One region of the Stenotrophomonas sp. 10L48 genome, then DNA from elsewhere that is predicted to be linked to it. Evidence: predicted binding sites of a transcription regulator. Region 1 holds the regulator's gene; each other region holds the start of a gene.
What was found. Region 1 encodes FliA, which starts transcription of late flagellar genes. Its sites were predicted from a motif close to TAAAGTTTNNCNNNCNNNGGCCGATAA; they were not measured.
Positions count from the first base shown of each region.

Region 1 (10,599 bases):
AGCCGTGGCGGCGATGCGACGGCGGCGCGGGTCATCGATGGCATCGGTGCTGGTGCGGGGCGCGCGGCGGCCTTGGCAACGGCCGGCGCAGCGATGGCAGCAACCACTTCGCCGTCGGCGGCGGCTTCGAAGGCGGCCTGCAACCCGGGGCTGTCGGTGTGCGCCAGGCTGTCGGCGGCGTCGGTTTCGTAGATCACTTCGTCCGGCAGGTCATCCCAGGTGGGTTCCGGCGCGGGCGGTGCGACAGCGGCATTGGCCACCGGCGCGGTTTCATGGACGACCTCGGCCGGCAGGTCGTCCCAGGTGGGCTCGCGCTCTGTGTCGATCGCAAGCACGTTGGCGGCGTCGAAAGCAGCCTCCAAGGCCGCATCATCGTTGGCCGGAGCGGCTGCGACGGCGTCGGTTTCGTAGATCACTTCCGCCGGCAGATCGTCCCAGGTCGGCTCGCGCCCGGTATCGGCCGCAGGCGTGGCAACGGCGTCGAAGGCGGCTTCCAGCGCCGCATCATCATTGGCCGGAGCGGTTGCGACGGTGTCGGTTTCGTAGATCACTTCGGCCGGCAGATCGTCCCAGGTCGGCTCGCGCCCGGTGTCGGCCGCAGGCGTGGCAGCCGCGTCGAATGCGGCTTCGAGCGAAGCATCGTCGTTGGCCGGGGCCACTGCGACGGCGTCGGTTTCGTAGATCACTTCGGCCGGCAGATCATCCCAGGTCGGCTCGCGCTCGCCGTCGGCTGCTGCGCTCGTCGGGCGTGGCGCGGCATCAGCGGCGACCGGTGCGACGGCAATGTCGCCGAGCAGCTCGTCCAGATAGTCGTCCAGCATGCCGGTGGTGTTCATGCCGCCTGCTCCAGGGCACGTGCGTCCTCACCGAGGATCCAGTTCAACGCGCGCCGATAGGCCGCCAGGCCGCGTCCCGGGTAGTCCTCGCCGATGCTCGGCAGGGTCAGGCCGGCCGCGTTGCTGATGCGGGTGTCGATCGGAATCGCGTCTTCCCAGACGCGGCTTGCGTGGCGGTCCTGCATGGCGCGCAGCGATTCATTGCCGGTGCGGGTGCGGCGGTCGAACAGTGTCGGCAGGATCGAGATCGGCAGCGGCCGGCGGCGCGAACGCTCGACCATCTCGCCGGTGCGGACCATGCCATCCAGGCCGTGCAGGGCCAACGGCTCGGCCTGGGTGGGAATGATCAGGCGATCGGCCGCGGCCAGCGCATTGATCATCAGCAGGCCCAGGGTCGGTGCGCAGTCCAGCAGGATGTAGTCGTGCTGGCCTTGGTGGCGGGCGAGCGCGTTCTGCAGGGCCAGGCCGAGGCCGGGCTGGTTGGCGCTGCGTCGTTCCAGCGTGGCCAGCGAGGCCTGCGCGCACACGTAATCGAGTCCGCCGATGTTGCTGGCATGGCTGAGCGCGGACAGGTCGGCCGGCGGTGCGGCGAACAGTTCCAGCACGCCGGCCGGTGCCGGCTCGATCGGCACGCCGAAGGCGCGGGTCAGCGAGGCATGCGGATCGAGATCGATCAGCAGCACGCGGTGGCCGAGCGCGGCCAGGCCGCGACCGAGGGCGAGGGTGGTGGTGGTCTTGCCGACTCCGCCCTTCTGGTTGGCGACTGCCCAGATGCGCATCGGATTACTCCTTCATTGCCGGGGGAACGGCGGCGCCGACACGGCTGCCAGCCGGCACCGGTGGCAACTGCACCGGTGCGATGGGGGAAGTGGGGGTGGTGGCCGGTGCTGCGGTGGCCTGTTCGCTGGCGCCGCGGGCAGTGCCGGTGGCGGCATTCAGGCGTTCGCCGAGCGGGTCCACCGAATGACTGGTGTCGGCCAGGATGATGACCATCACCCGCCGGTTGCGATTGCGGCCCTGTGCGCTGTCGTTGTCTTCGCGGGGGCGGAACTGGCCGTAGCCGACCATCGCCAGCCGCGATGGCTGCAGCCCCTGGTCGGCAAACAGATGCACCACGCTGGCCGCGCGCCCGGCCGACAGCTCCCAGTTGGACGGGAAGGTGGCGGTGGCGATCGGCACGTTGTCGGTGTGTCCTTCCACGCGCACGCTGTTGGGCACGTCGCGCAGCACGCCGGCCAGGCTGGCCAGGGTGTCGCGCGCATGCACGTCCAGCGCCGCCGAGCCGGTCGGGAACAGGATGTCGCTGTTGATCTCCACTTCGATCCACAGCTCGGTGCGGCGCACGCTGATCATGCCGCGGTCGATCAGTGGCGCCAGCGCGGCGGTCAGGCGGTCGGCGATGCTGTTGAGCTGGCGCTCGGCACGCGCGATCTGTTCCTGGTTGTGCACCGACACCGGCATGCGCATCTGCGAGGCCATCGCCGGCAGCAGGGTGGGGTCGTGCGAGGGCGCGGGAGCGGACGGCCCGATCTTGGTGCCGGACTTGATCACCGACGGGCTGTCCCAGCCGCCGCCCTGCACCTGCTTGTTGCCCACCTGCACCGGATTGATGGTGCGCGGCGCACCACCGAAGGCATCGGTGAGGGCGTCGGCCATGATCCGGTACTTGCCCTCGTTGACCGAGGAGATCGCGTACATGACCACGAAGAAGGCGAGCAGCAGCGTCATCAGGTCGGCATAGGGGATGGCCCATGCCTCGTGATTGGCGTGCTCTTCGTGGTGCTTGCGGCGGGCCATGTCAGTGCAGGAAGCCGGAGAGGTTGGTTTCGATGTTGCGCGGGTTCTCGCCCTGGGCAATCGAGATCAGGCCTTCGATGACCATTTCGCGGTCGCGGCTGGAATGGGCGATGACGCCCTTCAGCTTGGCGGCGATGGGCAGGAACAGCAGGTTGGCCGAGGCGATGCCGTAGATGGTGGCGGTGAACGCGGCGGCGATGCCGTGGCCGAGCTTGCTCGGGTCGGCGAGGTTCTTCATTACCGCGATCAGGCCGAGCACGGCGCCGATGATGCCCAGCGTGGGCGCATAGATGCCCATGCTTTCAAACACCTTGGCGGCGGCCTGGTCCTGGTGCTCCTGGCTGCCCAGTTCGATCTCCAGCATGTGCCGGATCGATTCGGGTTCAACGCCGTCCACCAGCAGCTGCAGGCCCTTGCGCAGGAACGGGTCCTGCTGCGCTTCCACCTGCGATTCCAGGCCGAGCAGGCCCTGGCGGCGGGCGATGTTGCTCCATTCCACGATCTGCTGGATCAGTTCGCGACGGTCGCTGTGCGGCGGCCGCACGACCCAGCGCACGATCTTGAAGGCGTGCTTGAACACCGCTGGCGAGGTGTGCAGCAGGATGGCGGCGATGGTGCCGACGATGACGATCACGAACGCCGCAGGCGACCACAACGACGCCAGGCCGGCGCCCTTGAGGATGCTGCCACCGACCAGCGAGGCCAGGGCGAGGAAAAGTCCAATGAGGCTGAGTCTATCCATGGGTCCGGTATCGGCTTGTATGAATGGGACTTGAGACACCGGTAGGTCGTGTACAGACGGTAGTCACAGTTTTCGGGTCGCCGGGCATGGCCCGGCGCTACCCTGCGGGGCCGTTTCCGGTAGCGCCGGGCCATGCCCGGCGGGCTTCAGCGCAGCCCGTCCACGTCCAGGATCAGCGCCATGCGACCATCGCCGATCAGGGTTGCACCGGCATAACCACGCAGGCCGCGCAGGGCCTTGGGCAGTGGCTTGATGACCACTTCCTCACGCCCGCGCACCTGGTCCACCACCAGCCCGAAGCGTGCTTCACCGGCCTGCAGCACGACGATGGTCAGCAGGGGCGAGGTGGCCGGCGTCACATCCAGCCATTGCCGCAGGTCGACCAGCGCCAGCGTGTGCGAGCGGCGGTCGAGCACGGCGCGGCCGTCGAACCAGCCCAACGAGGTGCGCGGCGCATGCAGCACTTCCATCACACGGGCCAGCGGCAGTGCGTAGACGTCTTCGCCGGCCTGCACCAGCAGGGTCGGCAGGATCGCCAGGGTCAGCGGTACGCGGATCATGAAACGGCTGCCGCGGCCCAGTTCCGACTGGATCTGGATCTGCCCGCTCAGCTCACGGATGCGCGACTGCACCACGTCCATGCCGACGCCGCGGCCGGAAATGTCGGTGACCTGCTGCTTGGTCGAGAACCCTGGCAGGAACACCAGGTGCAGGCATTCCTCGCTGCTCAGGCGGGCGGCGGCTTCCGGATCGATCAGGCCCTTCTCGCGCGCCTTGGCGCGCAGTTTTTCCGGATCGATGCCGGCGCCATCGTCCTGCACTTCGATGCTGACGTAGTCGCCTTCCTGCTGTGCCGACAGGCGCACGTGACCCATCCGCGGTTTGCCCTGCGCTTCGCGCAGGTCAGGCATTTCCACGCCATGGTCGATGGCGTTGCGGACCAGGTGCACCAGCGGGTCGGCCAGCGCTTCGACCAGGTTGCGGTCGAGCTCGGTTTCGGCGCCGATCAGTTCCAGGTCCACTTCCTTCTTCAGCGAACGCGCAACGTCGCGCGCCACCTTCGGGAAGCGCGAGAACACCTTGCCGACCGGCTGCATGCGGGTGCGCATCACCGCCGACTGCAGGCGCGCGGTGGCGATATCCAGCGTGGACACGGCGCGGTCCAGCTCTTCATCGCGCAGGCGCGCGCGCAGCGTCTTCAACCGGTTTCGTGACAGCACCAGTTCGCCGATCAGGTTGACGATGGCATCCAGGCGCTTGGTGTCCACGCGCACGGTGTGTTCGGCTTCGGCGACAGGCTTGTTGGGTGCGGGCTTGGCAGCGGGCGGGGCCGGCGAGGGCGCCGGTCGCGGTGCCGGTACCGCAACAGCCGCTGCGGTGGTGTTGCTGCCCGGGGCGGCGCCGCCATGCAGCTGGTCGAGCAATGCCTCGAACTCGTCCTCGCTGATCATGTCGTCGGCCTTCTTCGCCGCCGCCACGGTTGTCGGCGCCTTGCCGCCATGCAGCTGGTCGAGCAGGGCCTCGAATTCGTCGTCGGTGATCAAGTCGCCGCCGCCCGCACCCGGCGTCGCGGCCGCAGGCGCGGTAGCGCCGCCGCCATGCACGTCGAACTGGGCGACCAGTTCGGGCGGGGCAAAGCCCGGCTCGGTGCCCGAAGACACCGCGTCAAGCATCGACTGCAGGTAGTCCAGTGACTGCTGGGCGGCATCGAAGTGATGCGCCTGCAGGACGGCCTGGCCGGCGCGTGCGGCGCCCAGCGCTTCCTCGGCGGCGTGGCACAGCTCGACCATTGCGGTGATGCCGAGGAAACCTGCGCCGCCCTTCAGCGTGTGGTAGCCACGGAACACCGCGTTGAGCTGTTCATTGTCCTGCGGTGCCTGTTCCAGCGACACCAGCTGTTCGCCGAGGCGATCCAGGATCTCCTGGGCCTCGATGATGAAATCGGCAGTGATGTCGTCGGCTACTGCGCCCATGGTTACAGCCCCAGATCCGACAACAGGTCGTCGGCGTCGTTCTGCGAGACCGCATGGCGGTCCAGTCCCTTCAGTGCCGGCCCAGCCAGTTCCGGATCGGTGCGATGCTGTTCCGGCGGCAGACCGAGCGCGCCGAAGCCTTCGTGCACGCGGCGGACGATGCCCACCACGCGACGGATGATCTGCCCGGTCAGGTCCTGGTAGCTCTGGGTCAGGGCGATCTCGGTGAGGTTGTGGCGGATGCGGTCGAGCTGCACGTCCTGGCCCGGCTGCAGGCCGTCGGCGCGCAGCTGTTCGGTCAGGCTGCGGCACTCTTCGGCCAGGTCCAGGGTGCGGTGGGTGGCCTGTTCGGTCATCGCCACCACGTGGTCCAGGCGCGCGCAGGCATCGTCCAGCTCGCCGGCTTCATCGGGCACGGTCGGCAGTTCGCCCAGCGCCTGGCCCAGCTCGCGGGCCAGCCGCGAAAGGCCGCTCATCATCGGCTGGGTGCGCAGCGCGACCAGGCCGTCGATGCGCTGGCGCCATGCCGCCTCGTCGCCGGATTCCAGTGCATCCAGGGCTTCCTGCAGGCGCAGGGCGAGGGCGCTCTTGTCGACCGTGGTATCCATCAAGCGCTGGCCGCCAGGCGTTCGAAGATCTTGCCGAGCTTCTCTTCCAGCGTCTGTGCGGTGAACGGCTTGATGATGTAACCGTTCACGCCGTTCTGCGCCGCTTCGATGATCTGCTCGCGCTTGGCTTCGGCAGTCACCATCAGCACCGGCAGGGTCTTCAGTTTGGCATCGGCGCGGATGGCCTTGAGCAGTTCGATGCCGGTCATCACCGGCATGTTCCAGTCGGTGACCACGAAGTCGAACGGCTGGCTCTGCAGCAGCGACAGCGCGGCATGCCCGTCCTCGGCTTCGGCGGTATTGGTGAAGCCCAGATCGCCCAGCAGGTTCTTGACGATACGACGCATGGTCGAGAAGTCGTCGACGATCAGGATGCGCATGTTCTTGTTCAAAGCAGAGTTCCTTTGTTGATCAGCTCTCGAGGCCGGCGTCGGCCGCCTCGAAAATCTTCAGTCGGCCACGCAGGCGCAGGACCGCCTGGCCGTGGATCTGGCAGACCCGCGACTCGCTCACGCCGAGCACTGCGCCGATCTCTTTCAGGTTCAGTTCCTGCTCGTAGTAGAGCGACAGCACCAGCTGTTCGCGCTCGGGCAGGTGGCCGATGGCATTGCCCAGCTCGCGGCCGAACTCGCCACGTTCCAGTACCTGCTGCGGGGTCGGGCCGCCCTGGGCGACGGTGTCCAGCTCGCCCTGGTCTTCAATGCGCGACTCCAGGCTCAGTACCTGGCCGCGCGAGGCGTCCTCCATCAGGCGCAGGTACTCGGGCAGCGGCATCTCCATCGCGGCGGCCACTTCGGTGGCACTGGCGGCGCGGCCGGTGCTCTGCTCCAGGCGGCGGATGGTGGCCGCAGCGTCACGTGCACGGCGGTGTACCGAACGCGGTACCCAGTCGCCACGACGGATCTCATCGATCATCGAACCGCGGATGCGGATCGAGGCGTAGGTCTCGAACGAAGCACCCTGGTCGGCGTCGTAGCTGCGCGAGGCTTCGATCAGGCCCATCATGCCGGCCTGGATCAGGTCGTCCACCTCAACGCTGGCCGGCAGGCGTGCGGCCAGATGGTGGGCGATGCGCCGCACCAGGTCTGAGTGCTGGGCGATGACCTCGTTGGCCGCCGTGCGCTGGACCTCTCTGTACTGGGCGGCGCCTTTCATGCGGCCACCCCACGCTGCTTGATGATGCGTTCGAGGAAGAACTCGACGCCGCCGCGCGGCTCGGTCGGTGCCTGCCAGCGGGCGGTGCGGCGGGCGATCTCGGTGATCGCCAGTGCCGACGGGCTGGACGGATAGGCCTTCACCACCGGCTGCTGGCGCTGCACCGACAGGCGCAGCCAGTCGTCCTGCGGCACGCAGCCCAGGTAGTTCAGCGAGACATCGGCGAGGAATTTCTCGCAGACGCGGGTCAGCTTCTCGTACAGCACGCGGCCTTCGTTGGGGTCGCGCACCATGTTGGCCACCACCTGGATGCGGTCCACGCCACGTTCGCGCGACAGCACCTTGATCAGCGCATAGGCGTCGGTGATCGAGGCCGGTTCATCGCAGACCACCACCACGGTGTCCTGCGCGGCCTGGCAGAAGGTCAGCACGCCATCGGTGATGCCGGCGGCGGTGTCCACCACCATGATGTCCAGCTCGCGCTCCAGCTCGGAGAACACGTTGACCAGGCCGACATGCTCGGCCGGGGCCAGCTCGGCCATGTGCCGGCGGCCGGACGCAGCCGGTACCACCAGCACGCCGTTCGGGCCTTCGATGATCACGTCATCCAGGCTGCAGCGGCCAGCGACCAGGTCGGCCAGGGTGTTGGTGGGGCTCAGGCCCAGGATCACGTCGATGTTGGCCAGGCCCAGGTCGGCGTCCAGCAACAGGGTGCGTTTGCCCATTCCCGCAAGCGCCACGGCCAGGTTGGCCGATACGTTGGTCTTGCCGACGCCGCCCTTGCCGCCGGTCACGGCAATCGTGCGCACAGGGCCGAGCGGCTCGCTGCGGGTCGCCGTCAGCGGGAAGGTGGTGGTCAGCTTGGCGTACTCACGCGACGGCATGGTTCAACTCCGGGTTGCAGGGCATATCGGCCGCGCGGCGCAAATCTTCAAGGCGAAGTACAAGATTGGCTGCACTGGCCCGGTGCAGGTCGTCCGGGACGTCCTGGCCATCGGTCACCCAGGTGATCGGCAGCTTGTGGTCCACCGCCACCGACAGGGCGTTGCCGAAGCGGCCGGTCTCGTCCAGCTTGCTCAGCACCAGGCCCTGCAGGTTGGCCGCGCCGAAGCGGCGGACCACCTCGTCCATGTCGCCGAAGCTGGTGTTGGCCGGCAGTACCAGCAGGGTGCGGACCTGGCGGGCGGCGCGCAGCCACTGCAGCTGGGCGGCCAGCGCACGGTCGCGCGGGCCCAGGCCGGCGGTGTCGATCAGCACCAGCTTGTAGTCCTTCAGGCGTTCCAGCAGCTGGTCCAGGTCGGTGCCGCTGTTGGCCTCGTGCACGGCGATGCCGAGCTGGCGGCCGTAGCCGTACAGCTGTTCGCGGGCGCCGATGCGCATCGTATCGGTGGTGACCAGGGCGACGTCGCGGGCGGCATGGGCTTCGGCGAAGCGCGAGGCCAGCTTGGCGATGGTGGTGGTCTTGCCGGCGCCGGTCGGGCCGACCAGGGCGATCACACCGCCTTCCTCCAGCGGATCGACCGGGGCGATCGGCAGCTTGCGCGAGATCAGCCCCAGCATCAGGCCGCGGCCGCGATGCGCTTCGGTTTCAAGCGGGATCTGCATGGCCACGTCGCGGGCGATGCCGGCATCGAAGCCGTACTCGTCCATCAGGTCCAGCGCGGTGGCACGCACCGGGCTGCCGCGCAGGCGCTCGTCGGTGAAGCGGTTCATCTCGCGCTCGATCACCTGGCGCATGCCGGCCACTTCCTGGCGCAGGTGGCGGATCTCGGCGTCATCGGCGACCAGGGTCAGCGCGGGTGCTGGCGCCAGCGCCGGCATCGGTGCCGGTGCAGCCTCGGTCGGCTGCACGGCAACCTGCGCGTGTGAGGCTTGGTCTTCGGGTGCCGTGGTGGCCTGGAGGGCAACCGGCAACGGCGGCGGCGTCACTGCCGGCAGCTGCGCGCTGTCTTCCAGCGGCGGGTCGATCTGGAAGCGGGCGCGGTTCACCGGCGCGGCTGCCGCAGGCGAGGGTGAGGGCGCCACGATGGCGTCGGCGAACGGGGCGAAGATCTGTTCCGGCAGCGTCGATTCATTGACGGCGGCGCGCGCCAGGGTGGCGGCGAAACCGGTGCTGCCACGCGTCGGCACGATCTCGTCGGCGCTGTCCAGGGTGCGGCCGGTCGCGCCGACGGCGGCGCGGGCGAGGGCGGCAACGGCCGAGGTGGTGGCGGCCACCGGCTCCGGTGCCGGGGTGCCGCTGCGACGGCGGGTGACCGCGGCGATCACTGCGTCGGCGGCGCTGCGCGGCTTCGGCGCGGGCGGCGGTGCCACGTCGCGGCGCGACGCTTCCAGGGCGCGCTGCACGGCGCTCTCATCGTAGTTGGCGGCGGCCACGATCTCGATGCCTTCCTCGATCCGGCGGTTGGACAGGATCACGGCATCAGGACCATGTTCCTTGCGCACCAGGTTCATGGCCGAGCGCATGTCGGCGGCGACGAATCGTTTGATTTTCATGCTGTGGTCACGGGACGAAGTCGGCGGAGTGGCGGTCGGAGAACGCGGATGGTCGGTGGTCTGCACGGTTCGGGTTCCCCTTGGAATCTGTCTGTTGCGGGTGTTTGAAAGTGGTGTCTGTTTTCTGGCGCGTTGCAGGGCGGCGTCAGCTGATCGTTCCGACCAGCTTCAGGCGCTTGTCCTCCGGCACCTCGCTGTAGGCCAGGACCGACAGCGACGGAACGCTGTGGCGGACCAGGCGGGCCAGCGCGGCTCGCACCGGGCCAGGTACCAGCACCACCGCGGGCTCGTTGCGGGCTTCCTGCTTGCTGACACATTCGGCCAGGCTCTGGTGCAGTCGCTCAGCGAGTCCGGGTTCCAGCGCGGCGCCGTTGCCCTGCGTGGACTCCTGCAAGACACGTTCCAATTGCGGGTTGAGGGTGAACACCGGCAGCTCCGCCGACATTCCGGCGATCTCCTGCACGATGAAGCGGCCCAGTGCGGTGCGCACGGCGGCGGTCAGCGTGGCCGGGTCCTGGCTGTGCGGGGCGTGTTCGACCAGTGCTTCGGCGATCTTGCGCAGCTGGCGGATCGGAATGCGCTCGACCAGCAGGTTCTGCAGCACGCGCACCACCGCCGACAGCGGCAGCGCCTTCGGCGTCAGATCTTCGACGAGCTTGGGCGCGCTCTTGGCCAGGTTGGCCAGCAGGTGCTGCACTTCCTCGTGGCCGAGCAGTTCCGGTGCGTGCTCGCGGATCAGGTGCGAAAGGTGGGTGGCCACCACCGTGGCCGGGTCGACCACGGTATAGCCCAGGGTTTCGGCCTGGGCGCGCTGGTGTGGCTGGATCCAGGTCGCGTCCAGTCCGAAGGCCGGGTCCTTGCCGGCGATGCCTTCCAGCGGACCGAGGGCACTGCCCGGGTCCAGCGCCAGTTCGCGGTCGGGATGGATCTCGGCAGTGGCCACCGGCACGCCGTGCACCAGTACCCGGTAGCCGTTGGCCGGCAGTTCCAGG
Region 1 covers NZ_JBFTIX010000020.1:24,874-35,472, reverse strand. The annotation lists gene AC1DCU_RS20830 (chemotaxis protein CheW) at 1-836, opposite strand, end outside; gene AC1DCU_RS20825 (ParA family protein) at 833-1,615, opposite strand; gene motD (flagellar motor protein MotD) at 1,620-2,633, opposite strand; gene AC1DCU_RS20815 (flagellar motor protein) at 2,635-3,375, opposite strand; gene AC1DCU_RS20810 (chemotaxis protein CheA) at 3,522-5,348, opposite strand; gene AC1DCU_RS20805 (protein phosphatase CheZ) at 5,351-5,956, opposite strand; gene cheY (chemotaxis response regulator CheY) at 5,956-6,348, opposite strand; gene AC1DCU_RS20795 (RNA polymerase sigma factor FliA) at 6,368-7,111, opposite strand; gene AC1DCU_RS20790 (MinD/ParA family ATP-binding protein) at 7,108-7,995, opposite strand; gene flhF (flagellar biosynthesis GTPase FlhF) at 7,982-9,607, opposite strand; gene flhA (flagellar biosynthesis protein FlhA) at 9,753-10,599, opposite strand, start outside.

Region 2 (10,599 bases), on a different contig from region 1:
GTCGATCGGCTTCCATCCGGTCCATTGGATCAACAGCGCGCCGGCGATCACCGCCACCGAGCCGAGCATGTCGGCCCACACTTCCAGGTAGGCGCCCTTCACGTTGAGGCTCTCGCCGCTGCCGGCCTGCAGCAGGCGCATGGAGATCATGTTGATCACCAGGCCGACCGCTGCAATCACCAGCATGCCGGTGGAGGCGATCTCCTGCGGTTGGCGGAAGCGACCGATGGCTTCCCACAGGATGTAGCCGGCAACCACGAACAGCATTGCGCCGTTGATCATCGCGCCCAGTGCTTCAAGACGTGCATAACCGTAGGTGCGGCGCGCATCCGGCGGGCGCCGGCTCAGCCGCACGGCCACCAGCGCGATCATCAGCGCCAGGGTGTCGGTAGCCATGTGCGCGGCATCGGACAGCAGTGCCAGACTGTTGGTCCAGAACGCACCGACCACCTCCACGACAAGGAAGGTGGAGGTCAGGCCGAGCGCCCACCACAAGGGTTTCTCGTGGCGGATCTCGGATGGCAGGTGATCGTGGTCGTGACCCATGGCAACAGCTCCTTGGCGATGGGAGTCAGGCTACGCCGGCGGGTGTCGGGAAACTATCACGGTGTTTATAACATTGCAGAATCCGCGACGCGGGTCGCTGCGGCTTGCGCCCGTGCCGGGCCACACTATGATGGCCGCATCCCCTCTGGACGGGGACGGGCAGCCGTATCGCCTCGGCGTGGCTGCCCGCAATGGACACACAAGCACAAGGAATTCGGAACATGTGGACTACCAAGACTCCCTGGGTCGCCGTCGCCGTGGCCTGTACGCTGGGCATGGCCGCAAGCGCCTCGGCCAAGACCTGCCAGCAGAATTTCCGCTCGGTAGGTGACCCCCGCAATGGCCAGTTCTTTACCTCCGAGGTCACTCTTCCCGGCCTGAAGCCGCGCAGTGCGCTGGGCCAGCTGCGCAAGGCGGCACTTGATGAGGGCAACAATTTCGTCAGCGGTGACGTCATCACCGAGACGGAAGGCCAGATGTACGTGCTGCAGACCGACACGAAGGTGCCGCTGGTCAGCGTCATCACCGCCTCCAATGGCGGCAACGTGGCGGTCGGCACCAAACTGTCACGGGGGCAGACCGCCAAGGAAGAGGACGCACGCAGCGCGCTGTGTGGCTGGCTGGACAAGCTCAAGACCGGCCCCGAGGGCGAGGCGATCGCCGAAGCCGTGCGTGTCTCCAGTGGCTTCGACAAGCCGATCCAGGCCACCGCGGTCGGCATGTCCACCGAAATGGGCAAGGACTCCAAGCGGCTGCAGCGGGAAATCAATACCGCACCGCTCAAGGCGCTGTTCTCCGGCTCCAGCACCCCGCCCGACACGGAAGCAATGTACCAGCCGTTGCTGGTCAAGTATTTCGGCCGTCGTTTCATCATCGATGGCCAGGTCTACACCGCCCAGCCCAACCGCTTTACAAACACCATCGAGGTGGGCTATCTGGTCACCAAGATGAAGGGCATCGGTGGCATCGGCGGGCGCCAGTCGAACGACAACAACAATGCCAATTTCACCGTTCACTGTGCGTTGGCCCCGGATCAGATGGCGCTGGGCGCCACCCTGCGCGAGAACGACTGGGTGAAGCTGGACGGCGTGGTCGACAAGATGGACACCGGTGGTGTCCACCTTCGCGATTGCCGCCAGGTAAAGTAAGCCATCAGGCTGCGCCGGAACCCTCCCGGCGCAGCGCTCATCGGATCAGAAGCCGAAACGCAGACTGGCCCAGTACGCGCGGCCGGGTTCGTTGTAGGTCGCCGCACCGGCGTCACTGCTGTTGGCCTCGCGGAACAGGCGCTTGTCGGCCAGGTTGTTGACGCCGAAGCCCACGCTGACCGTGTCGGTCACCTTGTAGCGCGCGCTCACGCCCCAGACGTTGTACGCGCCGCGGGTCTGCAGCACGGTGGACGCATCGCAGTTGGCGGTGCAGCGCGGATCGTTGTTGATGTTGGCCGTGGCCGGTTCCTGCTTGCCGTAGAAGGTGCCGGTCAGCAGCAGCGACAGCTGCTCGGTGGCCTGCCAGTCCAGCATGGTGTTGACGGTGTACTTGGGAATCACCGACAGCGGCTGGCCGGTGCTCTTGTTTTCGTTCTCCACCATGTAGGTGAAGTTGTTGCTCCACTTCAGGCGGTCACCCTGCTCGCCCAGCAGCGGGATCACCAGGTTGCCCTCGAGCCCCTGCACGATGGCCTTGGGTGCGTTCTCCCAGCGGAAGATGCGGCCCTTGCGGTCGGCCGTCAGGCCGATCTGGGTGTAACCGGCCTGGATCTTGTCCTTGTAGTCATTGTGGAAATAGGTCAACGAGGCCTGCCAGCCGCTCTGCGGTGCCCACTCCACGCCCAGTTCCTTGTTCAGGCTGGTCTCTGCCCTGAGATCCGCATTGCCCTGCATGTAGCAGCCGGCGCCCAGGCTCGGCAACGCGTTCGGGCAGCCGTTGCCACGGGTGTAATACAGATAGTCCGGGTTGGACTGGTACAGGTTCGGCGCCTTGAACGCGCGTGCGATGCCGCCCTTGACCACCCAGTCACTGTTGAGCCGGAACTGCGCGTTGAGGCTCGGACTGGTGTTGTTGCCGAACTGGCTGTGATGGTCGAAACGCAGGCCCGGGGTCACGATCCAGCGTTCACCGAGATAGATGTTGTCTTCCACGTAGACGGCGGTGGTCTGTGCCTCGGACTTGCCGCGTGCACGATCGGCCGAAAGGCCCGGAATGCCGCCACCGCTGCTGCTGGACTGGCTCATCGAATAGGGATCGGTCAGTCGGCTGTCGAGGTACTCGAAGCCCAGCGTCCACACGTTCTCCGCGCCGCCGAGGGTGGTCGGGAAGCTGACCTCGCCGTCCAGCTGGTAGTTGCGCAGGCGCGAGGTCGACCAGTCGGCGCCATTGAAGCTGCCTTCCGGACCGCCGGCCAGGCCTTCGTTGATGCGCGAATTGTTCACCCCTTCCACCGCTGCCGTCAGCCGCGAGCTGACATCGCCCCAGCGTCCGCGATGGGTGATCGCGCCGGTGGTGCGATACATGCGGTTGGTCTCGGCCTGCTGCTCGGCCAGCGCGGCCAGGTCGACACCGGTGGAGGTACCAGTGGTACTGACCGCACGATCGCCGGCATAGATGTTGCCCTGGCGGCTGGTACCGGCCTCGAACTCGACCACCTGGTTGGCGGTCACGTCCCAACGCAGCAGCGCGTTGACGTCGCGGTTCTTGACGCCTTCGCGGCCCGCTGGCGGTACCGCATTGGCACCGGTGGCGAAGTCGCGGTTGAGATCCAGCGAATCGGCATCGGTCTTGTTGAGGTTGCCGTACAACCGGAACGACAGCGTGTCGGTCATCGGCCCGCTCAGCTGCAGGCCGAGGCGTTCGCTGCCGCCCTCGGCACTGTGTTCGGGTACCAGGCCGTACAGGTCAACCGCACCGGTCAGGTCGCCGGTCGGGCGCTTGGTGATGATGTTGACCACGCCACCGGAGGCACCCGAGCCATAGCGTGCCGCTGCCGGGCCGCGCAGCACTTCGATGCGTTCGATCATTTCCGCCGGCACCCAGTTGGTATCGCCGCGCGTGTTGCGCTCGCCACTGCGGCCCATGCGCACCGCGTCGCGTGCACCCACGCGCTTGCCGTCGATCAGGATCAGGGTGTTTTCCGGCCCCATGCCGCGCAGATCGATCTGCCGGTTGTTGCCGTACTGGCCCGATGCACTGTTGCCGGTCAGATTGACACCGGGCATCGTCCGCAGCAGTTCGGCGATGTCGTTGACCGGCGGCCGCTTGGCGATGTCCTCGGCGGTAATGGTGGAAGTGCCCAGCGCCTGCCGCGCGATCTGCGAGGCAGTGACATGCACGGTGTCGATATCGGTGGCATCGGTTTCCGCATGGGCGGTGACGGCAGCGGTGGCCAGCAGCGCAGCGATGGCAAGCGCCAGCGGGCGCGGTGAAAGAGTGTTTGCAGGCATGTTCTGAACCTTCTGGCAGGGCAACGGAAGCCTCTGGCATAGGGCACGAGGCGGCGACGGGGGAGGCGGAACGATCACTGCGGGATGCCCGCATGCCGGTTCCTGCCATCATTTTTTCATAAATGCGAGTGATTCTCAAATGCGTCAACGCATTGCGGCATCGGCCGGCATGTGCTTCATCCGCGTTTTTCGGCCTGCATGGCGCTTAAACTGGCCGGCTTCCCTGCCATCAACCGTCGACAGCTGCGGCCGATACCGTGGTCTGTTGTGCGCCGTTAGAGATCGACGTGGATACACCCCAACTGGACGAAGCCAGCCAACCGCTGGCTCAGGCCTGGCAGCAGTGTCTGCTGCTGGCCGGCCCCGCCGCCGCCGCGCTGCTGCATGCCGTGGCCGCCGATGCACCGCCGACGCTGGCGCAGCGCTTCTACGAAGTGCTGCTGCAGGACACGCGTGCGCGCCGCTTCCTGTCCCACGAACAGGTCAAGCAGCGCCTGCAACCGGCGATGCAGCGTTGGCTGGCCCAGCTGCTGACCACCGATGCGGATGGCATTGCCGCTACCGTCGCCGCACAACGGGTGATCGGCGATGTGCACGCACGGGTCGGTATTCCGGTGGACCTGGTGGCCCGCGGTGCGCGCGTACTCAAGCACGAGCTGTTCATCCGCCTGCGCGCCGATGCCGCTGACAACGACACCGCCTTCGCCGCCATCGATTGCCTCAGCGCGATCATGGACATCGCCATGGAAGGCATGACGCTGGCCTATACGCACGCCCGTGAGCGCTCTTCGCGCACCGATGCGGCGTACCGGCTGTTCTCGCTGGTGCAGAACGTCAGCACCGAGCGCGAGCGCCAGCGCGCCCTGCTGCTGGATTGGGAAAACAGCCTGCTGTACACCCTCGCCGGCCATGCGACCGGTGCCGACAACGCCAGTCTGGCGAGCTCGGAATTCGGCCTGTGGTTCACCCACAAGGGCATTCCCAGCTTCGGCGAAAGCAGCGAGACGCAGCAGGTGGGCCAGCTGATGGCCCGCATCGACAACCGCCTGCAGCGCGCCACCGATGAAGATCCGGCACGGCGGCTGACCGCCCTGCCGATGATCCGCGAAGACCTGGCCACCATCCGCAACCTGATGACCTTGCTGTTCGAACGCATCGGTGAACTGGATGCGGGCAGCGATGCGTTGACCAACCTGCTCAACCGGCGCTTCCTGCCGACCGTGCTACGTCGTGAGATCGAGTTGTCCACGCGCAACCACACGCCGTTCTCGTTGTTGCTGCTGGACCTGGACCATTTCAAGGCGATCAACGATGGCCACGGTCATGACGCCGGCGACCGCGCGCTGCAGCACGTCGCAGCCCTGCTCGGCCAGCAGACCCGAGGCAGCGACTACCTGTTCCGCTACGGCGGCGAGGAGTTCGTGGTGGTGCTGGTGGCGGCAAGCGAGTCACAGGCGGAGGTGATCGCCGAAAGCCTGCGCCGGCAGATCGCACAGTCGCCGATCACCCTGCCCAACGGACAGACGCTGGCGCTGACCGCGAGCATCGGCGTGGCCGGACACGATGGGCATCCCGATTACGAGCGGCTGATGGCGCGCGCCGACGCGGCGATGTATGCCGCCAAGCGACAGGGCCGCAACCGGGTGGTGGTGGCCGACGACGCACTGCCGGAAGCTCCGGGACGACGCGCGCTGCAACGTTGAGCCTGCAGCGCGCGTGACGTGGCGCCGGACGGTCTCGACGCTACGCAGCGTCCTTGCGCGGTATGCGCCACGTCGCCCACCACGTCAGTGCCAGCAGCGCGATGCCCGCGCCCAGCGCGCACACCGCCGGCCACCCATGGCGCGCCTGCGTCCAGGTGCCTGCCGCAGCCCCCACACCGCTGCCCACGGCATAGAACATCATGTACAGCGCCACCAGGCGTCCATGCTGTTCGGCCGGTGCACGCAGCAGCAGGGCCTGGTTGGACACATGCAACGCCTGCCCGCCCAGATCCAGCACCACTACGCCCAGCAGCAACAGGGCCAGCGAGTACGGCAGGCCCAGCAACGGCAGCCAGGCGACCAGCATCAGCAGCAGCGCCCCCAGGCTCACCCGGTGGGCAAGGCCACGATCCATCCAGTGCCCGACCCGCGCTGCCAGTAGTGCGCCGATGATGCCGGCCAGGCCCAGCGCGCCGATGGCGGCGGTCGACCAGTTCAACGGCGGCGCCGACAACGGCAGTGGCACCGCGGCCCAGAACACGTTGAGACCGGCAAACAGGAACAATGCCAGCGGCCCGCGTTCGCGCAGCGCGCGATCCTGCCGCAGCATATCGGCCATCGAACGCAGCAGGTTGCGCCACGACGGCGGCATTGCGGGCACCGGCACGTGCGGCAGGCGCCGCCACAGCAGCAGTGCCAGCGCCGCCATCAGCAATGCCGACAGCAGGTACACCGCGCGCCATCCCGCTACGGCGGCTACCGCACCTGAGACCACGCGTGCCGACAGCAGGCCGATGAACACGCCGCCCTGGACCATGCCGACCACCCGCCCGCGTTGCTCCGGTGCAGCGAGGTTGGCGGCGTAGGCGATCAGTCCCTGGGTGAGCGCGGTACCCAGCAGACCCGCCAGCAGCATGCCCGACAGCAACCACGCGGTACTGCGGGCGGCGGCCAGCCATAGCAGCGCCACCACCAGCGCCAGCAGTTGCACCCGCAGCAGTCGACGGCGGTCGCCACGGTCGGCCAACGGCAGCAGCCCGAGCAGGGCCAGCACGCTGCCGGCCTGGGTGGCAGCCAGCACTGCACCGGCCACGGCGGCATCCAGGGCGAAATCGCGGGCCAGGCGCTCCAGCAACGGCTGCGCGAAATAGACATTGGCCACGCTGGCACCGGCAGCAATGGCGAGCAGGCCCAACACGGGGCGGGACAGCGAAGGCATCATCAGTGTGGTTGCATTTTGAAACCAGGTGCACGGTAGCGCCACTGGTTTTAAACTGCAACCACAATCGAGGGAGTCCGCCATGCACGCCAACAGCCCCTGCCCCGTGGCCCGCAGCGCCGATCTGCTCGGCGACCGCTGGGCGTTGCTGGTCATCCGCGATGCCTTCGATGGCGTCAGTCGCTTTGGCGATTTCCAGCGCAGCCTGGGCGCGGCGCGCAACATCCTCAGCGACCGCCTGCGGCGCCTGGTCGAGGCGGGGCTGCTGGTGCAGCAGCCCGCCGCCGATGGCAGCGCCTACCACGACTATGTGCTGACCGCGGCCGGCCAGGACCTGTTTCCGCTGCTGGTGGCCCTGCGCCAATGGGGAGAACGGCATTGCTTCGCTGCTGGCGAAGCGCACTCGCAACTGATCGAATCCAGCAGCCGCCGGCCACTGCCCTACATGCAACCCCATGGCCGTGACGGCCAGCCCGTGCGCGCCGCCGATACCCGCGTGCGCAAGCTCAAGGGGGAAGGCGGCCGGGCCTGATCCGCCCGTTCGCGCACACCGATGGCGTCCGTGGACGGTTAGCATCGCTCGTCTCCTGCCGCTGGATGCCGCCGATGCCGAACCACGCCCGAACCCTGTCGATCCTGCTGCCACTGGTCCTGCTGCTGGCCGCACCACTGGCCTCTGCCCGCGACGTGGCAGCACCTGCAGAGCACGTGGACAGCGACGGCCCTTACCTGTTCCGTGAAGGCGCGCAGCTGAAAGCGCAGTGGATCTGCCAGGACCAGGTGGAAACCCACAGCGTGCAGGCCGGCACCGATGGCACGGAGGTTGCCGCGCGCTGCGGCTACCCGCATGCGGTGCATGTGCTGCCGCCGAACGCGCCGTCGGCATCGATACTGCCGGCCGTGCCACGCATCGTCGCCGTGTCCGACATCCACGGCCAGTACGCGCTGCTGGTCCGCCTGCTGCGCGCCAACCGGGTGATCGACACGCAGGACCGCTGGGCACTGGGCACGGATACGCTGGTGATCGCCGGCGACGTGTTCGATCGCGGCCCGCAGGTGACCGAAGCGTTCTGGCTGCTGTATGGCCTGCAGCAGCAGGCGGCCGCCGCCGGTGGCGCGGTGCATTTCGTGCTCGGCAACCACGAGACCATGGTGCTGTACGACGACCTGCGTTACGTCAATCCGAAATACCTGCGCAGCGCGCAGCTGCTCGGTCGCAGCTATCCGCAGCTGTATGCTGCCGACTCGGTGATCGGCCAGTGGCTGCGCACGTGGCCGGTGCTGCTGCAGATCGGCGATACCCTGTTCCTGCATGGCGGCATCTCGCCCGAAGCGGTGCAGATGGCATTGGACCCGGCCCACACCAATGCCGCCTACCAGGCCTCGCTGGGCATTCCCAAGGCCGAGGTGAAGGCAGACCCCGTCACCGCACCGTTGTACGACGGCAAGACCAGCCCGATCTGGTACCGCGGCTACTTCGACGGGCGCCTGGACAGCCAGGGCGTACAGGCGGTGCTCGACCGTCTCCAGCTCAAGCGCATCGTGGTCGGCCACACCTCGATGCCACACGTCAGCAGCTTCCACGACGGCCGCGTGATTGCCATCGACAGCAGCATCAAGAATGGCGAGAACGGCGAACTGCTGTTCATCGAGGACGGCAAGCTCAGCCGCGGCCTGCTGGACGGATCGCGGGTGCCGCTGGCCAAGGGCCAGCCTGGCCTGCAGGACTGAACGAAGGGCCAGCGCCGGGTGCGCCTGGCCCCCTCACGCCTGCCACCTCCCCCCGTTTGCCGCTACCCTCGGCAGCCGAGAGGCCCGCCCTGTCCAGCGGGCGGCCCATCCGCCCCCAGGAGCCCCGCGCATGCGCGTACTCATCGCAGAAGACGATCCGGACATCGCCTCTGGCCTGTGCGCCTCGATGCGCCGGCAGGGCCACGTGGTCGACCACGTGGACAACGGCGCGCATGCCGATGCCGCCCTGAACTCCACCCAGTACGCGCTGCTGGTGCTGGACCTGGGCCTGCCCCAGCTGGACGGCCGCGATGTGCTGCAGCGGTTGCGCCAGCGCGGCGATGGCCTGGCCGTGCTGGTGGTCACCGCACGCGATGGCCTGGCCGAGCGCGTGCGCGTGCTCGACCTGGGAGCCGACGACTACCTGGTCAAGCCCTTCGCCCTGGACGAATTCGAAGCACGCGTGCGCGCGCAGTTGCGCCGGGTCACCAGCAACGGCAACCCCGACCTGCGCATCGGCCGGCTGCGCCTGGACCTGACCGGGCACCGGGTGTGGATAGACGAGCAGACGCTGGAGCTGACCGCGCGCGAATTCGGCCTGCTGTCCGCCCTGGCGGTGCGTGCCGAGCGCATCGTCTCGCGTGCGCAGCTGGTGGAGGCCCTATGCGACTGGGGCCAGGACCTGACCGACAACGGCCTGGACATCGCCCTGCACCGCCTGCGCCGCAAGCTGCAGCCGGGTGGTATGGGCATCCGCACGGTGCGCGGGCTGGGTTACATGCTGGAAGACGCCAGCGCGTGATCAGCGGACCGCCCAGCCTGCGCCGGCGCCTGCTCGCCTTCCTGGCGTTGCCGATGCTGGGCCTGCTGACCTTCAACACGCTGCTGGCCTACTACGTGGCGCTGGACTACTCCAACCGCATCCACGACCGCAACCTGACCGATGACACGGTGTCGTTCGCACAGATGCTCAGCACGATGCCGGTCAGCAGCGACCTGTCTCCGCAGGCACGTTTTCTGATCGAGTACGACCCCGACGGTCATCGCTACTTCAACGTCGACAGCAGCCGCTTGGGCACCATCGCCGGCAACGCAGATTTCAGCGCCTATGCGCCCTCGCAGGACTGCAGCGGTACGCACCCGGCGCTGTACGAAGGTGAGTTGAACGGCCAGCAGGTGCGCATGTCGACGGTCTGCACCCAGGCGATGAACGATCCGCAGGACCAGCTGGCAGTGACCGTGGCCGAAAGCATGGCCGACCGTCGCCAGCGTGCGCGCGAAATCCTGATGATCGTCATTCCGCTGATGGCCATGCTGGCGCTGGGAATGGCCGCGCTGGTCTGGTTCGGCGTCACCCACGGCCTGCGTATCCTGACCCCGCTGACCTCGCGCCTGGCCCAGCGCCGCGGCGAGCTGGCACCGATTTCCGACGCGGACGTGCCCGAGGAAATCCAGCCCCTGATCAGCACCATCGATGGCCTGTTCGCGCGGCAGGCGGAAATGATCACGCTGCAGAACCGCTTCATTGCCGACGCCGCCCACCAGTTGCGCTCGCCGTTGGCGGGCATGGCACTGCACGTGGACCAGGCACTGGCGCACGGCGATCCAGAGACCGTGCGCGAAGCGCTGCAGAACATCCGCCGGCTCAACCAGCGCACTGCACGCGTCAGCACCCAGCTGCTGGCGTTGAGCCGGGCACAGACCGTGCCGGAGACGGTGGAGGCGTTGGATGTGTCCGAGCTGGTGCCGCAATGGGTGGGCATGCGCGTGCCCGAAGCGATCCGCGATGGCATCGACCTGGGCTACCTGGGTCCGCAGCAGCCGGTGCGGATACTGGGCAACGGCGCACTGCTGCACGAGGCGCTGGACAATCTTATCGACAACGCCCTGCGCTACGCCGGCGCGGATGCGACCGTCACCGTCGGCGTGCAGGCCCTGGACGACAACGATGTCGAGCTGT
Region 2 covers NZ_JBFTIX010000005.1:457,322-467,920, reverse strand. The annotation lists gene AC1DCU_RS11415 (cation diffusion facilitator family transporter) at 1-546, opposite strand, end outside; gene AC1DCU_RS11410 (hypothetical protein) at 768-1,694, shown strand; gene AC1DCU_RS11405 (TonB-dependent siderophore receptor) at 1,740-3,986, opposite strand; gene AC1DCU_RS11400 (GGDEF domain-containing protein) at 4,274-5,689, shown strand; gene AC1DCU_RS11395 (MFS transporter) at 5,730-6,911, opposite strand; gene AC1DCU_RS11390 (winged helix-turn-helix transcriptional regulator) at 6,991-7,440, shown strand; gene AC1DCU_RS11385 (metallophosphoesterase) at 7,515-8,639, shown strand; gene AC1DCU_RS11380 (response regulator) at 8,770-9,441, shown strand; gene AC1DCU_RS11375 (sensor histidine kinase) at 9,438-10,599, shown strand, end outside.
Region 2: the regulator FliA is predicted to act here: its motif matches at 4,216-4,242, upstream of AC1DCU_RS11400 (GGDEF domain-containing protein).

Region 3 (10,599 bases), on a different contig from region 1:
GGCGCCAAACACGCCCAGGCCGCCGTAGCCGCGCACCAGCGAAATCCACGAGATGCCACCGTCATCGCGCTGCTGTGCATCCCAGCCCGAGTCACGCCCGGACAGCACTTCGGCCACCCCGCGCGACTGCACGTACATCACCACCGGCGCCATCAGCGCGGCCAGCACGGTTTCCACCAGCATCGACAGGAACGCCCGGATCGCGCCACCACAGCCACGGCGTTCAACCGGATCGAGCAGCATCGCAAAGTAACCCAGCACCTTGGGCATCAGCAGCACCGCCATGGTGGCGGCGAACAGGCGCACCACCTGTTCTTCATCCTGCGCACGCCAGTACACGCTGGGCGACAGGTGCAGCAGGGCGTTGAAATCGATGCCTTCCTGGAACAGCGGGATGGCGATGCCGATCAGCATCAGCATCGCCCACATCGGTGCGGTGAAGTAATGGCCGATGCCGATCAGCATGTGCACGCGGCTGATCCAGTGCAGGCCACGGCTGCCCACCACCTTGCCGTGCTGCAGGTTGCCCTGGCACCAGCGGCGGTCGCGCACCAGCAGGTCGGTCAGCGTTGGCGGGCCTTCCTCGTAGCTGCCGCCCAGGTAGGGCACCATGTGCGCGGCCCAGCCACCACGGCGCATCAGCGCCGCTTCCACGAAATCATGGCTGAGCACGTGGCCGCCGAACGGCTTGCGCCCCGGCAGCTCCGGCAGGCCAGCGTGGTCGGCGAAGGCACGGGTGCGGATGATCGCGTTGTGCCCCCAGTAATTGCTTTCGGCACCGTGCCACCAGGCCACGCCACGGGCGATCACCGGCCCGTACACTCGCCCACCGAACTGCTGCATGCGCGAGAACAGGGTGCGGCCGCCGATCACCGACGGCAGGGTCTGGATCAGGCCGACGTCGGCGTTGTGCTCCATGCCGGCGACCAGGCGCACGATGCTGTCACCGGTCATCAGGCTGTCGGCATCCAGGATCAGCATCTGCGGGTAGGCACCGCCGAAACGGCGTACCCAGTCGGCGATGTTGCCGGCCTTGCGCGCGCTGTTGTCGCCACGGCGGCGATAGAACAGTCGCGCACGCCCATCGGGCACCAGCTCGCGCAGTTCGGCGAACACCTGTTCTTCGGCCCGCGCGATGTCCTCGCGACGGGTATCGCTGAGCACGAAGAAATCAAACCGCTGCAACTGGCCGGTGGCCGCCACCGATTCGTAGATCGCGCGCAGGCCGGCCAGCAGCCGGCGCGGGTCTTCGTTGTAGGTGGGCATCAGCAGCGCGGTGCGGCTGTGCACGGTGGGCAGCGGCTTGTCCGGATCGATGCCCAGGCGGTAGCCCCGGTCGAACACGGCCGTCAGGAAGCCGGCCACCGCACTGGCAAAGGACAGCGCGATCCAGGCGAACAGGCCGACGAACAGCACCAGCAGGCAGGCCTCCAGCACGCTGATGCCGTTGCCGGACAGCACCCGCCACATCATCCGGGTGGCCACGGCGGTCATCGCCACGGTGCCGCCGAGGATGTACAGGCGACGCAGGCCGATCATGCGTGGCGAGGTGCGATGGCGCCGGACCTTCAGCGAGCCTTGCCGGAGCGTCTGTTCGGGCATCAGCAGCGGTGCTTCGGCCGGCAGCAGGGCCCAGCCCGCGTCGGGACCGGCCGTGACCGGTTCCGTGTCGATGGTTTCACTCCCCATGGCCGCCTACTCCCTGCAGGCCGCAGGACCAGCCGTCCCGGCCAGGCTGCATGCACCAAGGTTCCTGGCCCGCATTCCCGGCGTCCGCACTTGTCCTGTCTGCCACGGCGTCATGCCGCGCAGTCGCTGTCTGTCACTACCAGAACCCACACGATCTCCAACGGGGCGGAATCGAAAAATGCGGCCCAGTCTATGGCCCCGAATGTAAGCCGGGTGCGAAGGTCTACGCCGGGAAATCTCCCCATTCAGCAGTCAGCAGGCGAACCGTCGCGCGCGGCCGGGGAATGTCGATTCATCCCGGGAAGTACTGGATCGTAACAAACGAGAACGGTTATCATTCCGTTAACCAGGCAGGTCACCGCGCTCCGCGCACCGGACCCACCCAGCTGCGCCGGACCTTCCGCGCGCTCGACGACCCAGGGAAGGGGTGGCTGCCTGCTGTCTGCGTGCGCCTGCCGCTTCCACCGGGTCTCTCCTCTCCCTTGGAAGCCGTCATGTCCCCTCTCCGTTCCGCGCGCCTGTCGCGCACCCGCCTGGCCAGCGCCCTGGCCGCCGCCTGCCTGCTGGCCCTGCCTGCCCTCGCCGCCGCTGAAGCCAGCGCCGATGCCTCGACCAAGGACCTGGATACCGTGGTGGTCACCGCCTCGGGCAACCAGCAGTGGATCAAGGATGCCCCGGCCAGCATCAGCGTGATCAGCCGCGAAGACATCGAACGCCAGCCGGTGCACGACCTGGCCACCCTGCTCAGCCGTATTCCGGGCGTGACCGGTGGGCTCAGCGCCGCCGGTGAGCAGTCCAAGATCAAGCTGCGCGGCATGCCGTCCAACTACACGCTGGTACTGGTGGACGGCAAGCGCATGGGCAGCTCGGCCTCGACCAACTATCGCCCCGACCTGGGCCGCCAGGACCTGAACTGGATTTCCCCCGACCAGATCGAGCGCATCGAAGTGGTGCGCGGTCCGATGTCCTCGCTGTATGGCTCGGATGCGATGGGCGGGGTGATCAACATCATCACCAAGCGCATCGGTGACAGCTGGAACGGCAGCGCGACCCACAGCTACACCCGGCCGCAGGATGGCGACCGTGGCGACACCCAGCAGATCGGCGCGACCTTCTCCGGACCGCTGGGCGAGCGCTTCGGCCTGCGCATCGGTGCCAACAGCATGCGCCGCGACTCGGACCGCTCCAACGGCGGCGTGTATGGCAACGCCTACGCCGGCGAGAAGGACCGCAATGTCGACGCGCTGCTGCAGTGGAAGCTGAGCGAGGCACAGGAAGTGTCACTGGAAGCTGGCCACGGTGTGCAGCAGGCCTTCATCGCCCAGGCGCTGGAAAAGCAGGACGAAGGCGCCTGGGGTGCCAGTGAGCTCAAGCGCAGTTCGCTGGCGCTGAACCACGACGGCAAGTGGGATTTCGGTACTTCCAAGCTCAGCGCGTACTGGACCGAGTACAAGAACGACATCGGCGCCACCGGTCGCTCCGAGGCAACCGATACGATCATCGAAGGCAGCCTGAGCACGCCCTTCACCCTGGGCGTGGACCACCAGTTCGCGGTGGGCGGCCAGTGGAAGCGCCAGGAGTTGACCAACACCGACACCATCGGCCAGGCGCCGGTGGACTATGCCGGCAACCCGGTGGTCGGCTCCAGCCTGGAAGTGGACACCTGGGCGCTGTTCGTCGAAGACGAGCTGAAGCTGCACCGTACCCTGGCACTGACCCTGGGCGCGCGCCTGGACCACCATGAACAGTTCGGCAGCCATGTCAGTCCGCGTGCCTACCTGGTCTGGCACCCGAGCGAGCAGTGGACGATCCGTGGCGGCGTGTCCAAGGGCTTCCGCGCGCCGAGCCTGACCGAGAATTCGCCCAGCGCGGCGACCCAGTCCGGTGGCCGCGGCTGCACCTCGCTGATCCCGCTGGGCTATACCCGCGGCGGTTGCTACATGGCCGGCAACCCGGACCTGGACCCGGAAACCAGCACCAACCGCGAGATCGGCATCAGCTTCGACAACGCCCTGGTCGACGCCGGCCTGACCTACTTCCATACCGACTTCAGGAACAAGATCGAGTATGAAGCGCTGGGCTTCTTCAACGGCTACTGGTGGACGCGCATGAGCAACGTGCAGCGCGCGCGCACCAGCGGCATGGAAGGCAACCTCAACTTCCGCTTCGGCGATCACTGGCGCTGGCGCACGTCGGCGACCTGGATGAAGGAAGCCAAGAACCTGACCACTGGCCGCAACCTGATCGACACCCCGGAGTTCTCAGGCTATTCGTCGCTGGACTGGACCCCGAACACCACGTTCTTCAGCAGCCTGTCGGCGCAGTACACCGGCAAGCAGACCGGCGTGGTCAATACCTTCCTGAAGGCCTATACGCTGTATGACCTGACCGCTGCATGGAACGTCAATGAGGTGCTGACCCTGCGTGGCGGCGTCAGCAACCTGGCCGACAAGAAGCTGTACGCCGACGGCTCTACCGACTACTTCGTCGCCGGCCGCAGCTACTTCCTCAGCATGACCGCGCGCTTCTGATGCGCACTGCGATCGCGCTGGCAGCAGGCCAGCGCGATCGCCGCTGGTTTCCCAGGCTCAGTCGTTTTCCAGCACGGCCGGCGCAGCGTCGCGGCTGGCAGCGATGCGTGCACGGTCCATCGCCACCGCCAGTTGCTGGCGGGCGAGCAGTTGTTGTGCCTGCACCACTTCGGGTGTCGGCAGGAGCACCGGTCCGGGTGCGTTTTCCGGTGTAGCTGGTGTGGTCATGCAACCTCCATGGACATACCGCTGCCACCCGCAAACAGCCGGGGTAGCAGCGGAACTGCGCACCCTATCCTAAAAACAAGGCGGATGGGTGACGGTGCGGCACCGGGACGCAAGCCCTTTGCCGTAGGAACGTCACATTTTTGACGCTCCAAGCTGGTTTGCTGAATGTGACTCACTTATCATGAAAACGTTTTCCTAACAGGGAAGTCCCTACACATGAACACCGTTGACCTGACCCGCTTCAGCCCGAAGTGGCAGTTCCGCTTCAACTTCTTCCAGCAGCACGGCGCTCCCAAGGAGCCCGGCTTCAAGCAGGCCTGGAAGGCGCTGTCCTTCGGCGACCGCCTGAAGATCAACCTGAACTTCTTCGCCTTCTTCTTCGGCGCGATCTATCTGTTCATCCTGGGCATGTGGCGCAAGGCGCTGGTGGTGATCGGCATCAACATCGTGCTGATCGCGGTCAGCCTGGTGCTGCCGGACATCGTGGCCCGCGCACTGTTCATTGCAATGAACTTCCTGGTCGCCTCGAGCACCAACTACAGCTACTACCTGGAACAGGTGAAGGGCAACACCAGCTGGAACCCCTTCGAAGGCATGTTCTAAGCCCAGCGCACCACGTATGCAGTGGCACATCGACGCCCGGCCTTGGCCGGGCGTCGTCGTTCATGCCCCGGCTCAGGCGGCGCGCAACGCGGCAGCCGGCCGGGTGTCGGCCTGCAGGCGGAAGCGGGACACCGCCACCGCCAGCTGCTCGGCCTGTTCTTCCATCGCCCGCGCCGCAGCGGTGGCTTCTTCCACCAGCGCAGCATTCTGCTGGGTGGTCTCGTCCATCTGCACCACAGTCTGGTTGACCTGCTCGATACCGGCCGACTGCTCGCGCGAGGCGGCCGAGATCTCGGCCATGATCTCGTTGACCCGGCCGACCTGGCCGACGATCTCCTGCATCGTGCGGCCCGCACCGTGCACCAGCTGCGCGCCGGCGCCGACATGGCCGACCGAAGCGTCGATCAGCTCCTTGATCTCCTTGGCCGCGCCCGCCGAGCGCTGTGCCAGCGCGCGCACTTCGCTGGCGACCACCGCAAAGCCACGGCCCTGTTCACCGGCGCGCGCCGCTTCCACCGCTGCGTTCAGGGCCAGGATGTTGGTCTGGAAAGCGATGCCGTCGATCACCGAGATGATCTCGGCGATGCGCTGCGAAGAGGTCTCGATCTGCTCCATGGTCTGCACCACCTGGCTGACCACCTGCCCGCCTTCGCTGGCAACGCCTGCGGCCGAGGCCGCCAGCTTGTTGGCCTGCAGGGCATGATCGGCGTTCTGGCGCACGGTGGAGGTCAGTTCCTCCATCGACGCGGCGGTCTCTTCCAGGTTGGCCGCCTGCTGCTCGGTACGGCGTGACAGGTCGCTGTTGCCCGACGCGATCTCGCCTGCGGCCAGGCGGATGCTGGCCGCAGACTGCTGGATCTGGCCGACGATCTGGGTCAACTGCTGCACGGTGCTGTTGGCATCGTCGCGCATCACCGCGAACACGCCGTGGAAGTCACCCTCCATCCGTGTACTCAGGTCACCGGCGGCGATGGCGCGCAGCAGCGTCGACAGCGCAGCCAGGTTCTGGTCGCTGACCTGCATCATGGTGTTGAGCGTTTCCACCATGCGGCGGAAGTCATGCTCGAAGCGCTGGGTATCGCCACGCACGGCGAAATCACCTGCCGCCGCCGCAGCGGCCAGCTGCTGGATCTGTTCGTTGATCGCCGCCAGGTTGGTCTTGGTGGTTGCCATGGCAGCGGTGAATATCGCCTTTTCGCCCGGCAGTGCCTCCATGTCCACGCTCAGGTCACCCACCGCGTAGCGCTGCATCACCTCGACCAGGCGTTGGGTGACCGCATTGCTGTCGGCCACCAGCTGGTTGCTGTCGGCCACCATGCGGCCATATTCGCCCGGGAACACCGAGGCATCCATGCGGTAGCTGATTTCACCGGCATCATGGCGGCGCGCCATCTCCGCCTGTGCGGCCATCACTGCCTGCAGCTGGCCACGCATGCCCTGCATGGCGTCCAGCAGGCGGCCCACTTCATCGTTGCCCAGCGCCGGCATGGCGGTATCCAGCTTGCCCGCAGCCACGTCGCCGGCGATGCGCACCGCCTGCGCCAGCGGTCGCACGGCCAGGCGCTGCAGCAGCAGGTAGACACCGCCACTGAGCACCAGCGCAGCCACCACACCCACCAGCAGGATGATCCACAGCAGCTCGCGGGCCTGCGCGATGATCACCGCATGCGGCACCACCACGCCCAGCGCGAAACGCTGCGGCGCGTCACCCACCTGCAGCGGCACGTACAGGCGGACGTTGCCGGCAGCGTCGGGCTCGAACGCTTCGTACGTCTTGTCGGCGGCGATCTGCGCCAGCATGCCGAGGGTGGCGGCATCGGTACGCGGCTTGCCGATCTCGGCAGCATCGGCCGAGGCCAGCACCACGCCCTTCGGCGACAGCAGTTCGACGCGGCCGGCGCCCATCGGCGTCAGCGTGGCCAGGTGCTTCTGCAGCGCGTCCAGCGAGAAGTCGACGGTGAAGACACCGAGGAAGGTGCCGTTCTCGACGATCGGCGTGCTCAGCGTGCTCATCAGCACCTGCTTGCCGCCGATGTCGTAGGCATACGGTTCGCTGACCAGCGGCAGCTTGTCGCGGCTGGGCACCATGTACCAGTTGCCCGAGCCGCTGGGCGTCTCGGTGTAGTCGGTCATCGTCGACTGCTGCGGCTTGCCGTCCTGCCAGGCCCAGTAGCTCATGTAGCGGCCGGTGGCGTCGTGCGCCTCGCTGTTGACGAACTCGGCGTCCTTGCCGTCGAAGGCATTGGCCTCCCACATGGTGCTCTTGCCCAGCCATTCCGGGTGCGCGTGCAGCTGCTCGCCGATGACATTGGCCAGGCTGGCGCGATCAGGGGCATCACCGCGCGCACGCTGGGCCAGCACGGTTTCCACCATCGCATCGTTGCTGGCAAAGGCCGTACCCAGGTCGGCAGCCACCTGCCGCGCCTCGGCACGGGCTTCGCTGGCCATGGTCTGCCGCGAGGACGACACCAGCGCCGAACTGGCCTGGTGATAGATCAGGAACGCGGTCGCGCCGAAGCACAGCAACGCGATCACCGCGGTGCCCAGCATCAGCTTGTGGGCGATGCTGCCGGGGCGACGGGCAGCGACGGAACGGGAAGAAGACATGGGAGGATCCGCAGGCAGTTCAGGTCGACCGGTGCCACCAGGGCACCGCGCAGATGCGCGATCCGTCGCGCGGGCCGCCTGCCCGCCGGATCGGAACCCGGCGCGGGAAGGCGCGCACCGGGTTAGCGGCCATGGCCGGGCGAGGTTGAGGCTCGCCGCACGCACAAAACCTGAACCCGCTCAGCTGCGGCCGTCGACCCAGGCCTGTGCTGCTCGCCTGTGCTATTCGGCGACGCGGTCGCGGATCCACTCCGCACGGGGCAGGACCTCGATGCTGCCCGCGGCGTACTGCTGCAGCACGTCCTCCGGACCGAAACGTGGCTGCCAGCCCAGCGCTGCACGCATCCGGCTGCTGTCATAGACCCGATCGATGCTGAGCGGCAGTGGCCAGCCACGGCGCTCGAACTCGGCCAGCAGCTGCGGTGCGCGGCGCGCCAGCACCTGGCGCGGATCGGCGGCCAGCTGCAGGCAGTCCTCGCGCCGGAAGGGCGTCGGCGCACAGGCGAGGTAACGCTGGAAGGCCGCGCCTTCATCGTGCAGCAGCGCGGCATGCGCGCTGGCCACGTCGCGCGCGTCGATACCACGGTGCAGGCGGAACATCGCCATGCGGTCAGGCGGCTCGGGGAAGCAACGTGCCATCCGCAGCACGCGCACGGTGAACGTTGCGCTGGCCGCCGCTTCGGCCAACGCTTCGGCCTGCAGCTTGGTGCGGTGGTAGATCGTGCGCGGCAGCGGCTCGGTGTCCTCGTCGATCCAACGGCAGCCGCCGGACACCACGGCATGGCCGTACAACGCCGTGGTACTGGTCAGCACGAAGCGCTGCACGCCGGCCTCGCGCGCCAGTTGCAGCAGGTTCGCGGTGGCCTCCACGTTGATCTGCTGGAACACCGCGTCAGGCACCAGGCCCACGTGCGGGGCGTGCAGGGCCGCGGTATGGATCACCGCGTCGACCCCCTGCACGGCACGTTCCAGCGCCCGGCGATCGGTGACATCGGCAATGACGCGCGTGGTGGCGAACGGACTGCGATCCAGCCCCACCACCTCATTGGCAGCGGCCAGCGCGCCGAAGATCGCCCGCCCTATCCGCCCGGAACTTCCGGTCAACAGAATCTTCATTGAATCCATTCACTCGACAGCGCCCGGGACCTACCGGGATGGCTTGATTCTAGGCATGCACGATGGCGTCGGCGATAGCAGACGATGACATTGTGCATGCCATCCACCTCCGGCCAACCGCTCGGACTCTCCCTTGCCAGGGCGCCACGGGTGGCTGCCGTGACGACCGGTTGCAGAGCCCGGCGCTTCCTGCACGGTAACCGGTCGTCAAACGCGTGCGCAGGCCATGTGAGCCTCGTACAGCCCACTTCGACCTGTCTTTAGCCTGCACTGTGCAACATGGGACCGTCACTGATGGCAGCGACCCATGTTCACACCGGAGACCGGTAATGACCAACTTACGCAATGGCAACAGCAATCGTGGCTTTGCCTCGATGGACGAAGACAAACAGCGCGCGATCGCGGCCAAAGGGGGACGTGCTGCCCACGCATCCGGCAATGCGCACCAGTTCAGCCCGGCCGAGGCCCGGGTGGCGGGCCGGAAGGGCGGTGAAGCGATCAGCCAGGACCGCCAACACATGGCCGCGATCGGCCGTGAGGGCGGCCATGCGCGGCACGCCAGCAGCCGCCAGCAACAGCAACAGCAACAGGACATGCCCGACAAACCTGACAGCGGTCAACAACGTTGACATGCTGCGGTCACTGCGCCGCGTACCGGCGGTGCGGCCGACGTCGATCAGCACTCAGCACTGCCAGCACAGTGGAAAGCGCCGCTGAGCTGGCGCGCGCTGGCTAGGTGTGGGCGAGGATGTTCAACAGGCGCCCGAACGGGTCGCGCACGTAGAAGCGACGTACACCCCATGGCTCTTCGGCCGGGCCATATTCAAGCGCAATGTCCGCGTGTCGCAGGCGTTCGAGCACGTCGTCCAGATCATCCACCTCGATCGAAAGATCCGGCACCGGGGTACCCGATCCGCCTTCGCTGGCAACGCTGAGCTGTGCCAGCGCAGTGCCCTGCCCACCGTAGGTGACGATCCAGCCGTGGTCCATCACGATGTCCATGCCGAGGATGTCGCCGTAGAATGCGGCCGCCTGCGCAGGATCGGCACTGGCGATGTTGGCGACGACACGTTTGACGGCCATGTTGCGGCTCCAGACGATCAGGACCGCGGACTTCGTGCCTGCGGCCAGGTGAAAAGGGGCCCCTGGATCGGGCCCCCCATTGCGAACGGTATGCAGGCCTCAGACGGCGCCACACCTGTCCATGACACAGCGATCGTATTCGAACTGGCACTCCATGGCATCACCGCCGCCGGAAACGCAGGCCTGGTAGGCCTTCCAGCACGGGAAGTCGCACGGCTGGACCGGACCGGCCACCGCCACCGAACCGGTACACGCGAGTGCAAACACTGCAGCAACGATCGCTTTCCTGATGGCTCGCATCGATATCACTCCCTGATAGGCCTGGTGACTCCAGGCCGCATCACCCTACCCGCGTGTGCGGGATAGGAAGTGGAGGCGTGGGCGCAGTTACCGTCGCAGCATCACCAGGCCACCCAGGCTCAACGACGGCAGCAGCAGCCCAAAGGCCACCAGCGGCCAGACCGTATCGCCCGGCAGCAGCAGCGTCGCCAGCGTGCCAAGCGTTGCCACGATCAGGCTCTGCACGGCGTAGTACAGCGCCACTGCCGTGCCGGAGGCATCGGCAAAATCGCGCAGCGCACCGTTGGCCGCCACCGCAGCCACCATCACGATGCCGATGGCCACCAACCACATCGGCAACACGACACTGGCAAAGGATGGCGGCAGCATCGCCGTCATCGCCATGACCAGCGCGCCGCCGATCATCACCATCAGCCCACGCAGGAAGCTGCCGCCAATGCCC
Region 3 covers NZ_JBFTIX010000012.1:2,850-13,448, forward strand. The annotation lists gene mdoH (glucans biosynthesis glucosyltransferase MdoH) at 1-1,689, opposite strand, end outside; gene AC1DCU_RS17560 (TonB-dependent receptor domain-containing protein) at 2,184-4,220, shown strand; gene AC1DCU_RS17565 (hypothetical protein) at 4,278-4,448, opposite strand; gene AC1DCU_RS17570 (DUF2628 domain-containing protein) at 4,665-5,051, shown strand; gene AC1DCU_RS17575 (methyl-accepting chemotaxis protein) at 5,124-7,658, opposite strand; gene AC1DCU_RS17580 (NAD-dependent epimerase/dehydratase family protein) at 7,881-8,774, opposite strand; gene AC1DCU_RS17585 (KGG domain-containing protein) at 9,104-9,403, shown strand; gene AC1DCU_RS17590 (VOC family protein) at 9,507-9,857, opposite strand; gene AC1DCU_RS17595 (hypothetical protein) at 9,957-10,157, opposite strand; gene cml (CmlA/FloR family chloramphenicol efflux MFS transporter) at 10,245-10,599, opposite strand, start outside.
Region 3: the regulator FliA is predicted to act here: its motif matches at 7,781-7,807, upstream of AC1DCU_RS17575 (methyl-accepting chemotaxis protein).